DNA from 2 places in the Kitasatospora sp. NPDC056076 genome. Region 1 is predicted to be linked to the other one. Evidence: riboswitches for the same ligand, from Rfam matches in the RefSeq annotation. Region 1 holds a riboswitch; the other holds the start of a gene.
The links. A riboswitch is a leader RNA that binds a small molecule or an ion and turns the genes downstream of it on or off. The one in region 1 is predicted to bind guanidine.
Positions count from the first base shown of each region.

Region 2: it holds a riboswitch for guanidine, as region 1 does, so the genes downstream of both, ACFC1T_RS25265 (MBL fold metallo-hydrolase) here and ACFC1T_RS03580 (DMT family transporter) in region 1, are expected to answer to the same signal.

Region 1 covers NZ_JBHJWG010000003.1:57,951-64,844, forward strand. The annotation lists gene ACFC1T_RS03570 (xanthine dehydrogenase family protein molybdopterin-binding subunit) at 1-1,643, shown strand, start outside; tRNA gene ACFC1T_RS03575 (tRNA-Cys) at 1,782-1,853, opposite strand; guanidine-III (ykkC-III) riboswitch at 1,934-2,002, shown strand; gene ACFC1T_RS03580 (DMT family transporter) at 2,047-2,361, shown strand; gene ACFC1T_RS03585 (MFS transporter) at 2,458-3,897, shown strand; gene ACFC1T_RS03590 (hypothetical protein) at 3,905-5,212, opposite strand; gene ACFC1T_RS03595 (class F sortase) at 5,658-6,299, shown strand; gene ACFC1T_RS03600 (alpha/beta hydrolase-fold protein) at 6,296-6,894, shown strand, end outside.
Region 2 covers NZ_JBHJWG010000033.1:31,633-38,526, reverse strand. The annotation lists gene ACFC1T_RS25290 (DHA2 family efflux MFS transporter permease subunit) at 1-137, shown strand, start outside; gene ACFC1T_RS25285 (hypothetical protein) at 190-774, shown strand; gene ACFC1T_RS25280 (Uma2 family endonuclease) at 850-1,401, shown strand; gene ACFC1T_RS25275 (YceI family protein) at 1,527-2,078, shown strand; gene ACFC1T_RS25270 (hypothetical protein) at 2,178-3,173, opposite strand; gene ACFC1T_RS25265 (MBL fold metallo-hydrolase) at 3,366-4,223, opposite strand; guanidine-III (ykkC-III) riboswitch at 4,236-4,295, opposite strand; gene fes (enterochelin esterase) at 4,312-5,436, opposite strand; gene fhuB (Fe(3+)-hydroxamate ABC transporter permease FhuB) at 5,454-6,894, opposite strand, start outside.

The DNA of each region.
Region 1 (6,894 bases):
ACCCGCACGGCGACCGCGACCGCACCGCCGCCTGCCTCGGCCTGGAGCCGGACCGGGTCCGCCTGGTGGTCACCGGCGTGCCCGGCGCCACCACCGACCGCGAGGACCTCTCCTTCCAGGTCACCCTGGCGCTGCTGGCGCTGCGCACCGGCCGCCCGGTGAAGATGACCCTCACCCGCGAGGAGTCCTTCCACACCCACACCTCGCGCCACCCCGCGCTGCTGCGCTACCGCCACCACGCCGACGCCGACGGCACCCTGGTGAAGGTGGAGGCGCAGATCCTGCTGGACGGCGGCGCCTACGCCGACGTCTCCGCCGAGGCGCTGGCCGCCGCGACGGCCTTCTCGGTCGGCCCGTACGTCTGCCCCAACGTGTTCGTGGACGCCTGGGCGGTGCGCACCAACAACCCGCCGGCCGGGCGGATGCGCGGCGAGGGCGCGCTCCAGGCCTGCTTCGCGTACGAGTCGCAGCTGGACCAGCTGGCCGCCCGGGTGGGCGTGGACCCGGTGGAGATCCGCCGCCGCAACGCGATGTCCACCGGCGACCCGCTGCCCACCGGACAGGCCGTCACCTGCCCCGCCCCGGTGAAGGCGCTGCTGGACGCGGTGGCCGCCGAGCCGCTGCCGGCCCTGCCGGTGGACGACCCGGACGCCGAGTGGCTGCTGCCCGGCGGTCCCGGCGGGGCCGGGGACCCGGCCGCGGTGCGGCGCGGGATCGGCTACGCCGTCGGCATGGTGCACATGCTGGGCGCCGAGGGCGAGGACGAGGTCTCCACCGCCACCGTGCGGGTCAGCGGTGACCACGCCACGGTGATCTGCGCGGCCGTCGACGCCGGGCAGGGCTTCGCCACGCTGGCCCGGCAGATCGTGCAGACGGTGCTGGGCGTCAGCGAGGTCTACATCGCGCCGGCCGACAGCGACCAGTCGATCGCCGGGCCCTCTGCCCGGGGCCGGCACACCTGGGTCTCCGGCGGGGCGGTCGAGCGGGCGGCGCTGATGGTCCGCCACCAGCTGCTGCAGCCGATCGCGGCCGACTTCGGGATGTCGGTGGAGCTGCTGCAGATCGCCGACGGCAAGATCACCTCCTACGACGGGGTGCTCGGCATGCCGGTCGCGGAGGCGCTGGAGGGCAAGGAGCTCTGGGCCACCGCGCAGTGCCGCCCGCACCCGACCGAGCCGCTGGACGAGTCCGGACACGGCGACGCCTTCGTCTCCATCTCCTTCTGCGCGATGCGCGCGGTGGTGGACGTGGACATCGAGCTGGGGGCCGTCCGGGTGGTCGAGATGACCGTCGCCCAGGACGTCGGCCGGGCGCTGAACCCGCGCCAGATCGAGGACCGGATCGAGGCGGGCGTGGCCCACGGCGTGGGACTGGCGCTGATGGAGGACCTCCAGACCTCGGGCGGGGTGATGACCAACCCCTCGCTCACCGGCTACCGGCTGCCGACCTCGCTGGACACTCCCGAGGTGCGGATCGCCGCGCTGCTGGAGGAGCGGGACGTGGTCGCCACCTTCGGGGCCAAGGCGGTCAGCGCGGTGCCCGCGGTGGTCGCCCCCTCGGCGGTCGCCGCCGCCGTCCGGGCCGCCACCGGGCTGCCGGTGGGCCGGCTGCCGATCCGCCCGGAGGACGCCGTCACGGCCTGAGCCGGCGCCCTCGGCCGTCGGGCCCCGCCGCCGCGGGTGCCCGTCGGGTCGTCGGGCCGGGCCGTCGGGCCGGCCGGAAACGGAACGGGAAATGCGGAATTGCCGGTCGACTTCGGTCGACCGGCAATTCCCCTTTCGAGGCCGTGGCGGGAATTGAACCCGCGTACATCGCTTTGCAGACGATTCCCTGAGCCACTCGGGCACACGGCCAGTGAATTCAGGATGGCGGACCGGCCGAATGGGGTCAATGACGTTGTGTAAATTCTGTGTGGCAATGTGTGCTACGGTCGGAGCAGGTGGTTGATTCCCCGCCACCCCGGACGAGCGCGTCGTACCCGGTGACGACAAGACGGCGCAGTTCAGCGGCAATCCGGCCGCTGTGGACTGCGGAGGTACGGCCGTCATGGCTTGGCTCGTTCTGATCGTCTCGGGTCTCCTGGAGACCGTCTGGGCAGTGGCCCTGGAATCGTCCAAGGGCTTCTCCCGCCTCGTTCCCAGCCTCGTCTTCGGCGTCGCGCTGCTGTTCAGCATGGGCGGGCTGGCGTACGCGATGCGCACCATCCCGATCGGCACCGGCTACGCGGTCTGGGTCGGCATCGGCGCGGTCGGCACCGCGGTCTACGGCATGGCCGTCCTGGGCGACGCGGTGACCATGGCCCGGATCGGCTGCCTGCTGCTGATCGTCTGCGGCGTGGTGGGGCTCAAGGTGCTGCACTGACGCCTGCCCCCGGGGCCGGTCCTAGGCCCTGCGACGGACCCGGTCGGGGACTCCGGTCAGGAGTCAAGGACGCGGACGGCTCTTACGATGTTACGTATGACCACTGCCTCCCCCACCTCGGTCGACTCCCCCTCGATACCCTCCGGAGCTGACCCCGGGGGCGGGGTCATGAGCGGCCGCTTCCGGGCCCTGACGCTCGGGATCGTGTCGGTCGTGCTGGTGATCGCCTTCGAGGCGACCGCCGTCAACACCGCGATGCCGACCGCGGCCCGGCAACTGGACGGCCTGGGGCTGTACGCCTTCGCCTTCTCCGGTTACTTCACCACCACGCTGTTCGCCCTGGTCGTCTCCGGCCAGTGGTGCGACCGGCGCGGCCCGCTCCAGCCGCTGTTCACCGGCATCGCGGTGTTCGGCGCGGGCCTGGTGGTGGCCGGGACGGCGCCGGGCATGTGGGTGTTCGTGGCCGGGCGGGCGATCCAGGGGCTGGGCGGCGGGCTGGTGATCGTCGCGCTGTACGTGGTGGTCGGCCGGGCCTACCCGGAGCGCCTGCGGCCGGCGGTGTTCGCCGCCTTCTCCTCGGCCTGGGTGCTGCCCTCGATCGTCGGGCCGCTGGTCTCCGGGGCCGTCACCCAGCACCTCGGCTGGCGCTGGGTGTTCCTGGCGGTGCCGGTGCTGATCCTGCTGCCGCTGGCGGTGATGGGCCCGGCGCTGGCCCGCTCCGAGCGGGACCACCCGGTGCTCAAGGGCGCCGACTTCGACCGCCGCCGCACCCTGCTGGCCGCGATGGCGGCGGTCGGCGCCGGCCTGCTGCAGTACGCCGGCCAGCGCCGGGACCTGGTCGGGCTGCTCCCCGGCGTCGCCGGTGCGGCGCTGCTGGCCCCGGCCGTGCTGGGGCTGCTGCCGAAGCGGACCCTGCGGGCCGGGCGCGGGCTGCCGACGGTGATCCTGCTGCGCGGGCTGGCGGCGGGGGCGTTCCTCGGCGCCGAGGCCTTCGTCCCGCTGATGATGACCACCGAGCGCGGCCTCTCGCCGACCCTGTCCGGGCTCACCCTGACCAGCGGCGGGCTGACCTGGGCGCTGGGCTCCTGGCTGCAGGGCCGCCCGGGGGCCGAGCGGTACCGCGAGGCGATGATCCGGGGCGGCTTCGTGCTGACGGCGGTGGCGATCGCGGCCGCCGCGCTGGTGCTGGTCCCGGCGGTCCCGGCCTGGGTGGCCTCGGTGGCCTGGGGCGTCGGCGGTATCGGGATGGGGCTGACGGTCGCGAGCGTCAGCGTGCTGATGATGAAGCTCTCCGCGCCCGAGGACGCCGGGGCCAACTCGGCCGCGCTGCAGATGAGCGACGCCCTGGGCAACGTGCTGCTGACCGGTCTGGCCGGGGTGCTGTTCGCGGCGCTGGGCGGCGGGTCACTGGCCGCGGCGCACGAGGGCGCCGGGGCCGACGGCTCGCCCGGCGCCTTCGCGGTGATCCTGCTGGTGATGGCCGCGGTGGCGGCGCTGGGGGCGCTGCTCGCCGGGCGGGTGCGGGTCCGGGCCTGACCCGGGGTCAGGATGCGGCGGCGGTGGGGGAGGGGGAGGCGGCCGGCGGCGCGGCCGGGGTGCCGAGGAAGGCCTCCCAGCCGCCGGCCGGGGACTGGCCCGGGCCGAGGCCCTGGAGCTTGCGCAGCACCGCCGGGTCCTGGGCGTCCAGCCAGTCGACCAGTTGGCGGAAGGAGACCAGCCGCACCTCGGGCTTGCCCGCGATCGACTTGAGCACGTCCTCGACGGCGTTCATGTAGATGCCGCCGTTCCACTCCTCGAAGTGGTTGCCGATGATGTACGGCGCCCGGTTGCTGTTGTAGGTGCGGTCGAAGCCCATCAGGTAGGAGTCCCGGGCCTGGGCCTGGAAGCCCGGGTAGAGCGCCGGGTCGGCCTTGGTGTTGGGGCCGCACTGGTTGAACATGATGTTGTAGTCCATCGACAGCACCTGGAAGGTGTGCCCGGGGAAGGGGATGGACTGCAGCGGGAGGTCCCAGAGCGCGCCGCCCTGGATCTTCTGCGGCCAGACCTGGGTGCCGTTGCCGCTGCTGTCGTAGCGCCAGCCGCGCTTGACGGCGGTGGGCAGCAGGTTGCGCTGGCCCTCCAGGCAGGGGGTGCGGCTGCCGATCAGCTCCTTGCGGTAGTCGAAGGGCAGGGCCGGCAGGTCGGTGAAGCCGGTGTTGGTGCGCCAGCTCGTCACGAACTCCATCGCCTGCTGGATCTCGCTCTCCCACTCCTCCGGGGACCACGCGCTGACGCCGGTGGGGCCGCAGAAGTGGCCGTTGAAGTGGGTGCCGATCTCGTGGCCCTCCAGCCAGGCGGCGTGCACGTTCTCCAGGGTGTCGTGGATGTGCTGGTCGCTCAGGTAGCCGATCTCGGAGGCGCCGACCTTGTGCTGCGGCGGGCGGTACAGGTCCTTCTTGGACTCCGGCAGCAGGTAGAGCCCGCTGAGGAAGAAGGTCATCGAGGCGTTGTGCTCCTGGGCCAGCCGGCGGAACCGCGCGAACAGCCCGTTGTCGAGCTCGCCGGCGCCGTCCCAGGAGAAGACCACGAACTGCGGGGGCCGCTGGCCGGGCTGGAGCCGGTCCGGGACGGGCTGGTGGGGCTGGGGGCCGGTGTCCGAGGTGGAACCGTCGCCGAGCAGGACGGCCTGCGGCTTCTGCGGGACCGCGGCGGGGGTGGCGCTCTGCCCCTCGGACGCCGGGGTGGCCGGGGCCGCGCCGCCGGCCGCGTGCTCCCCGCCCCCGCCGGCCCGGTCGCTGCCGCAGCCCGCCGCCAGGGTGGCGGCGCCGGCCGCTCCGGCGGCCAGCAGGGTTCGGCGGGAGAGCGCGTCCATGGTCACTCCGTTCGTGAGGTGTTCGACGGGCGGGCGGAGTCCGGCAGGCGCGCGAGGGGTGCGTTCGGGGTGCGTGCGGCGCGCGGAGGTCCGGTCGGCCCGGAGGGGGTGGAGCCCGTGACCGGGTCAGGATGGCATGTGGGCCGGAACGGTCGTAGAGGCGCAGCGAACGGTCGTGATCGATCGCCCGATTGACGCAACCGAAACGGCGGGCCGAAACGTCGAAGGTGTTCGTACGGGTGGGAGCGCCGCCCCCGGACGCGGAAGCGGAACGTCACGTACCGTGGCCGCCCATCCACTCCGTGCAGGTCCGGAGCCGTCATCCCTGCCGATCGGCGGGTACGGATACGACCGTCGTGGGGACGTGCCTTAGGGTCCGATCCGATTGAATGAGTTCCCAGCAAACTCTCAGGAATGGGATCCGGGCCGGCAGAAGGGAGCACCCGTGGGCGTCCAGCAGAGCAGGAGCCCCTGGCCGGGCACCCTGGCGGCCGGCGCCGCCCTGGTGCTCGGGGCCTGGCTGCTGCACGGGGGCGGCGCGCCCGTGCTGCCGCCGCTGCCGAGCGGACAGGCGCTGTCGGGCTTCGCCCCGGTCTCCGTCGTCCCCCCGCTCGGCCCGTCCGCCCCGACCCGGATCCGCATCCCGTCCGTCCGCCTGGACGCCCCCGTCACCGAGCTGGGACTGGACCCCGACGGCCACCTCCAGGCCCCGCCCGCGGCCGACCGCAACCTCGCGGGCTGGTACCGCGGCGGCGCCACCCCCGGCCAGCGCGGCACCGCCATCCTGGCGGGCCACGTCGACAACAAGGCCGGACCGGCCGTCTTCTACCACCTGGGAGCACTCCACCGGGGCGACCGGATCGAGATCGCCCGCGCCGACGGCGCCACCGCCGTCTACCAGCTGTACGCCATCGAAGTGCACGACCGAAAGGACTTCCCGGACGACCGGGTCTACCGCCAGGCCGCCGACGCTCAGCTGCGGGTGATCACCTGCGGCGGCGCGTACAGCGAGGAACACGGCTACGAGGGAAACGTCGTCGCCTACGGATTCCTGGCCGACACCACACCGCCGGGCAAAGCCGCATGACCACGCTCACCCTCGCCACCCGCTGGAACCCGATCGACTGGCCGCTCACCCACGGCCCCATCCCGCAAGCCGTCCTGCTGGCCGGCTGGGCGGCGCTGTTCGCGCTCGCCGTCGGCCGCGGCCGCAGCTGGTGGCGGGTCCGGCTGCCCGCCGCGCTGATCACCGCGGCGGCGCTCAGCCTGCTGCTGGAGGTCGTCGTCGACGGCTGGTGGCACCCCTTCCCGGAGGGCACCCCCCGGTACGTCACCTGGTGGATAGCCGTCGCCCTGCTGGGCTTCTGCCTGGCGGGGTACCGGATGCGCCGGCTGTCCTGGCCGCGCCGGGGCCTGGCGCTCGGCCTCAGCGGGCTGGTCCTGCTGATGGCCGCCTCCGAGGTGAACACCGGCTTCGGCCAGTTCCCCAACGGGCGGGTGATGCTGGCGCCGTGGCTGACCAGGACCGAGGGCCTGGTCGCCGCCAAGGTGGCGCAGACCGTCTCCGCCCAGCCGGAGCAGGTGCTGGACGAGGTCTGGCAGCCCCCGGCGAACCTGCCCGACAAGGGCACCGTCTCGGTGGTCCCGATCCCGGGCCTCAGGTCCGGCTTCAAGGCCCGGGA
Region 2 (6,894 bases), on a different contig from region 1:
TCGGCGCCCTCGGCGACGGCGCCGACCCCGCCCCCTACCGCCTCGCCCTCGCCGTCACCGCCGCACTGGTCGCCGCCGGAGCCCTCCTCGCCCGCCGCCTCCCGGCCCAGGGCCCACCCCCGCCCCCGGAGGGCTGAGGGGCCCGGAACGCGGCTGCGCCGCAGGTCAGTCCTGGTGCATCATCGGGGGATGACGAACGCTGCCTCCTTCCGCGAGCCCGGCAACTGGCTCGGCGGGTTCTACGAACTGGCCATCGAGGTCGGCCCCACCGGTGACGACGACCGGCTGGCGGCCGCCCTCGCCGCCGTCTGGACCGCAGCGGGTGTCGAGGGCTGCGTCACCGGCCGGGACGCCGAACCCGAGGAACAGCCGGAGGCCCCGTGCACCCTCGCCTCGCTGGCCGGGACTGGCCATCTCCAGGGCCGGGTCCGGCTGCCGGAGGGGCAGTTGGTGGTGTGCGGGTGCATGGTCGTCCGGGAGGAGGACGGCAGCGACTGGCTCGACTTCTACGTCCCGACCGGCGCCCTGGACGCGGCCGGGGTGCCGGCCCGGGCCGGTCTGATGTCCTACCGGTCGGCCGCCCTCGACGACTGGCTCGCCGCCGTCGCCACCGAGGCCCACCGCACCGTGTCCTTCCCCCTCGCCCTGGTCGGCTGGGAGGTCTCCGGCAGCACCGACGCCGCCACCCTCGCCGGCCGCCCACCGGCCCACCGCACCGTCGGCTACCTCCTCCCGCAGGGCGGCAGCCTCCATTACGCCCAGGCCAACGCCTGACCCCGGTCCGGCTGGAGGCTCGCCCGTCCGCTCGGTCCGCCGCCGTACGGTGGCGGGAGCACCGGAGGAGGGCGCATGAACCCCGAGCGCTACCGGCTTCTCGAAGAGGCTCGGCGGAGCCTCCCGGACGGCTACAAGGTCGAGCTGTCCGGCGACGTCATCGTCATGCAGGCGTCGCCGCGCCCGACCCACCAACTGAACCTCGCGCTCGTCCAGCGCCAGTTCGAGGCCCACTGCCCGCCCGGGTACTTCCCGACCGGGAACAGCGACCTCTCCTCGCCCGGGGCGGGCGCCGTGCGCAACCCCGACCTCACCTACCTGCCCGAGGACGTCGTCGATCTCAGCGGCCACGAGATCCCGGCCGAGCTCGCGCTGATCGCGGTCGAGGTCGTCTCCCCGTCCAACCCCGAGAACGACTGGACGGGGAAGGTTCGGGACTACCCGCGGATGGGCTTCCCGCTCTATCTGATCATCGACCCGCGCCAGAGGACCGTCACCCTGTTCTCGGAGCCGAACCGCGACCGCTACCACACCCGTACCGAGCGGGAGTTCGGCGAGACGATCCGGATCCCCGAGCCGTTCGGCTTCGAGCTGGACCTGGCGCGGCTGGTCCCGTACCGGGACTGAGAGGGCTTCACCCGTTGGCGGGAACTTGGCACGGTGGTGCCGCGCGGCGGGCGGGGTGATACTGCATTGGGCTGACACCTTGCAGGCTGACGCCCGGACCCCGGGCCACCCCTTGGAGGTACCTGATGACCGTTTCGCTTCCCGAGCTCACCGGGGACTACGTCCTCGACCCCGCGCACTCCCGGATCGGCTTCGTCGCCCGGCACGCCATGGTGACCAAGGTGCGGGGCGCGTTCGGGCAGTTCGAGGGCACCGCGCACCTGGACGGAGCCGATCCGACGCGGTCGACCGGCCAGGTGGTGATCAAGGCCGAGAGCATCGACTCCGGAGTCGAGCAGCGCGACCAGCACCTGCGCACCAACGACTTCCTGGACGCCCCCAACTTCCCGGACATCACCTTCCGTTCGACCTCGGTCGAGGCCAAGTCCGACACCGACTACCGGGTCACCGGTGACCTCACCATCAAGGACACCACCCGCCCGGTGGCCATCGACTTCGAGTACACCGGCAACGCGGTGGACCCGTACGGCAACTTGCGGGTGGGCCTGGAGGGTTCGCTGACGATCAGCCGCAAGGAGTTCGGCGTGACCTGGAACGCGGCGCTGGAGGGCGGCGGCGTGCTGGTCGGCGACAAGGTGGTGCTGGAGTTCGACATCTCCGCGATCAAGCAGAGCTAGCGAGGCGGAGAGAGGCGAGGCGAGCCGGCGGTCCCTCTCGAACACCGTCCGGGAGGGACCGCCGACTCAGCTCCGAGCCGGAGCCGCCGCGGCTTCGGCTCAGCCGAAGAGGGTGTCGTGGACGGTGGCCATCCGCGCCTGGGCGGGGTGCCTCTTGACCCAGTCCGTGATGTTGTTCACCGCGACGTCGGTGTCGGTCTCCTTGCGGTAGTCCGAGAGCCGGGATCCGGCGATCACGCCGTTGACCCCGATCTCGCCGAGCATCCGTGCCGCGCAGTCGGCACCGTCGGGTGAGGAGCCCATGGTCCAGGCGAAGACGCCGGCGATGTTCCCCGCCTCACGGTTGGCGACGCTGTCCCTGAGCCCCGTGACCTTGTCGCCGTTGGTCTTCATGCAGGTCCCGGTCAACGTGGCGAAGACCGCCGAACCGTCGGTGGCGAACCGGTGCTTGGTGGGGATTCCGCCGCCCTCCCGGGAGAAGGTGTCGCGCACCTGCGCGTAGGTGCCCGTCACGGCCGTCGACTCCAGGGGGTCCAGGTTCTGCTTGAGCGCGTTCCAGGCGGCGTCACTGCTCGACGAGTAGGGCACCTCGTACATCACCCTGATCCCGGCGGCCAGCAGTTTGTCGCGGACCAGGCCTCGCAGTGCACTGATCTGGGCGGGCTGGTCGCCGTCGGTGGACGACTTGATGTCGACCCACACGGCCGTGAGGTTCTTGCCGTTGCGCCGGGCGTTGGCCAGCGCGTCGAAGACGGCACCGGTGCGCTTCCGCTTGATGTTGACCAGGTCGACGCTCTCCGAGGCCGGGTTGCCGGGGTCGCAGGAGACCCACTGCCTGGTGCCGCCGCACGCGCCGGAGACGTTGAACGCGGCATCGACCTCGACGCCGTTGTAGCCGGCGGCGAGGGCGTTGTCGACCTGGTCGGCGGAGTTCAGGTTGTGGGCGAAGACGTAGATCGGGCGCGGGGGATGCGGGGCGGCCGGGGCCGAGGTCACGGGCATCGCGGTGAGGAGGACCGCGGTGATGCCGACCGTGGCGTGGCCACCACCCCGGAGGCGGCGCAGGCTGCGGGAGACCCGCTCGGATCGTGCCATAAGAGGACACTCCTTCCTGAGGGGTGTACGTCCTGTTCATGTCAAGTTCGAGAGTGAGTGGCTCCGCGGGATGTGCCCGGCGGGATGTGACGCAACTATGCCGAGCAGGCGTCAGGCGTGCAAGACCACCGATACGGGCAAACCGTCAGCACCCGCGCCGGCCCACCCGGGCCGGCGTGACTGCCCGGCCCCTCAGTCGTTGGGGCAGAGGATCAGGTCGTCCAGCGCGTGGCGGCGCGGGCGGTCGCCCAGTTCCGTGACGGCGGCGCGGATGCGGTGCAGGTGGTCGACGGTGAGCTGGAGCGGGGGCTCGTCGGGCTGGTGGGTGGTGCGGATCGGGTAGTCGACGCCCGGCTCGCGGGTCATCTCGATGTGGCAGCCGAGGACGTGCGTGACGGGCCGCTCCCGGGTGAACGCGATCAGGCGCTCGATGCTGCGACCGAAGGCGGGCCAGTCGTCGATGTAGAGCCGACCGGGGTAGACGGTGTCGCCGGTGAGCAGGAAGCCCGTCCACGGGTCGTAGTAGGTGACGGCGGCCGGGTGGTGGCCGGGGGTGGCCAGGCACTCGAGGATCCGCCCGCCGCCGAGGTCGACGCGCGCGGTGGCCTCCGGGTCGTGGTCGAAGCCGAAGTACGCCCAGGCGGTGGGCCGGTCGGCGCCGACCAGGGCGGTGTCCGGCCGGTCGGCGAACTGCCCGTCCCCCGCGACGTGGTCGCCGTGCGGGTGGGTGTGCAGGACCAGCAGCGGGTAGTGGTCGCGGGGGTTGCGGGCGAGCCACTGCGCGATCAGGCCGTCGACGGTCGCCCGGAGCGGGAAGTACGCGGGCTCGGCGGTCGCCCCGGTGTCGATGAGGACCGCCCGGTCCGCCCCGAAGAGCAGGAACAGGAACGGCGCCTCGTAGTGCACCGCCTTGTTCTGCCGCAGGATGACGGTGTTCTCGTCGTACGCGTAGGCCTGGATCTCCGGGTCCGTGTCGTGCTTCGCGGACGGCGAGCCGTGGATCCACGGCACGTCCAGCGGACGGGCGATCGGTGCGTCGGCGGCGGTCATGACGACTCCCTGGGTGCGTCGTCTTGGCGGGCCGGGTACGGCGCACATCTCGTCCGGGGCGGGCGCCGTCGCGCTGCCGTCGGCGACGCTAGCACGGGTCGTTCGCCGACGCCCGGCCCAGCAGGTGCGCCAGCCCGTCCGCGAGGCCGCCGCGCCAGCAGGCGTAGTCGTGGCCGCCGTTGAACTCCTGGTAGTGGAGGTCGTAGCCGCGTGCCGTGAGCACGTCGCGCAGGTGGCGGTTCTGGGTGAGCAGCATCCACTCCTGGAGGCCGACCTCGATCCAGAACCGGGCGTCCCGGTGGGGTTCGGCGGCGAAGCGGCGGGTGAGCCACTCGCTGCCGGCGTCGAACTCGGTCTCGTCGGGCCACCAGAAGGAGCCGGACTGGGAGAGGGCGTTGCCGAAGCGGTCCGGGCGCCGGAAGGCGGCGTAGGCGGCGGTGAGGCCGCCGGCGCTCTGGCCGGCGACGACGGTCCGGCGCGGGTCGTCGGTGGCGTCGAACTCCGCTGCGGCCCAGGGCAGAAGGCGGTCGGCGAGGAGGTCGACGAAGGCCGGGTTGCAGCTCAGGTCGTCGGGGCGGCCGGGGCCCATGGTGTGCACCAGCAGGGCGACGGTGGGCGGGATCGCGCCGTCGGAGGTCAGGTTGTCGAGGGTGTCGCCGACGGAGAGCACCTCGCCCCACATCTCGCCGTCGAGCAACACCGCGACCGGGTACGGGCCGAGGCCGGGTCCGTACCCGGCGGGGAGGTGGACGTCGACCCGCCGCCCGGCCACCGTGCGGGGGAGGGTGCGCCCGCGCGGCACGTCCTCGCGCCGCCGGGCGTACGGCTGGGCGGGGGCCTGCGGCAGGCTGAGCACGGAGGCGGGGTGGCGGCCGTCGCGGGCGGGCAGGCGGGGTTCGCTGTCGTGGGGGTCGGGGCGGGCGTGGTCGAGGACGTGCAGCCAGTCGGCGCGGGTGGTGCCGGGGGGAGCGCCGTGGAAGGGGTGCAGCTGGTAGGAGGCGCGGTGGTCGGCGCGCAGCCGGTAGGTGATCTCCCAGCGGCCGCCCCGGCGTTCCATCAGGTGGGGGGTCAGGTCGCCGGCGTGCCGGTCCTTGTCGGTGACGGTGTGGACGAGGGCGAGCACGCCGTTGCAGTCCTGTTCGGTGGAGATGAAGGTGACCAGCCGGTACGCGGCGTCGTCCGGGTCGGGTGCGATCAGCGGGAAGGCGTTCAACGTCTTTCTCTCCAGGATCAGTTGGTACGGCGCCCGAGCAGCACCCAGAGCAGGAAGGGGCCGCCGAGCACGGTGGTGACGATGCCGACGGGGATCTCCACCCCGCCGATCAGCACCCGTCCGAGGGTGTCGGCGAGCACGACGAGCAGGGCGCCGGTGAGCGCGGAGCCGAGCACCGGCACCCGGGTCGGTCCGGCGAGCCGGGCGGCGAGTACGGGTGCGGCGAGGGCGACGAAGCCGACCGGCCCGCAGATCCCGACGGCGAGCCCGGCGAGGGCGACGGCGAGCAGCAGGCAGGCGAGCCGGACCCGCCCGGGGTCGACGCCGAGCGAGGCGGCCACGCTGTCGTCGAAGCGCAGCACCGCCAGCCGTCGGGCCACCACCAGGGCGGTCGGCACCAGGACGGCGAGTCCGAGGAGCGCGGGTGTGGCGATGGCGTAGTCCCGGCCGTTGAGGCTGCCGGAGGTCCAGACGTACAGCGAGCCGGCGGAGTTGAGCGAGCGCCGGGCGAGGGCGACCTGGATGACGGCCGAGGCGAGCGCCGACATGGCGAGTCCGACGACCAGGACCCGGTAGCCGCGGGCGCCGAGCCCGCCGGAGACGAGGGTGACGACCAGGACGGCGGCCAGCGCGCCGAGCGGTCCGGCCCACCAGGCGCCGAAGGTGCCGGAGGCGGTGGCGGAGATCAGTACGGCGGCGGTGGCGCCGTCGTTGACGCCGAGGAGTTCGGGGGTGGCGAGCCGGTTGCGGGCCAGGGTCTGGGTCAGGCAGCCGGCGAGTCCGAGGGCGGCTCCGGCGGCGAGTCCGGCGACGATCCGGCCGAGGCGGAACTTCTGCACCAGCAGGACGTCCAGCCGCTCGCCGTAGCCGAACACGGCCTGGAAGGTCTTGCCGAGGCCGAGTTCGCTCTGTCCGGCGTGCGCGGAGACGACCACGACGGCGAGCAGGGCGGTGGCGAGGCCGAGTCCGGCGAGCAGCGGCCGGCGCGGCACCAGCAGGGACCAGGCGCCGTACCGCAGGGCCGGGTCCGGCCGCGCCGGGCGCTGTTCGGCGCGCTGGACGGGCGGGGCCTCGGCGGCGGGGTCGCCGATCGCCAGGGCGGCGGAGCGGCGGGAGCGGACGATGGCGATCAGCGCGGGGGCGCCGACCAGGGCGACGATCACCGAGACCGGCGCCTCGAAGGGCCGGGCGACCACCCGGGCGAGCACGTCCGCGCCGGTGAGCACGGCGGCGCCGAACAGCCCGGCGAACAGGGTGAGTCGGCCGATCCGGGGCCCGGCGAGGGCGCGGGCCAGGAAGCCGGCGAGCAGGCCGAGGAAGGAGATCGGCCCGGCCAGGGCGACGGCCGAGGCGGTGAGCAGGGTGACGGCGGCGGCGACGGCGGCGCGGGTGGCGCCGGGGCGGTGGCCGAGGCCGCGGGCGAGGTCGTCGCCGAGGGCGAGGGCGGTGAGCGGCCGG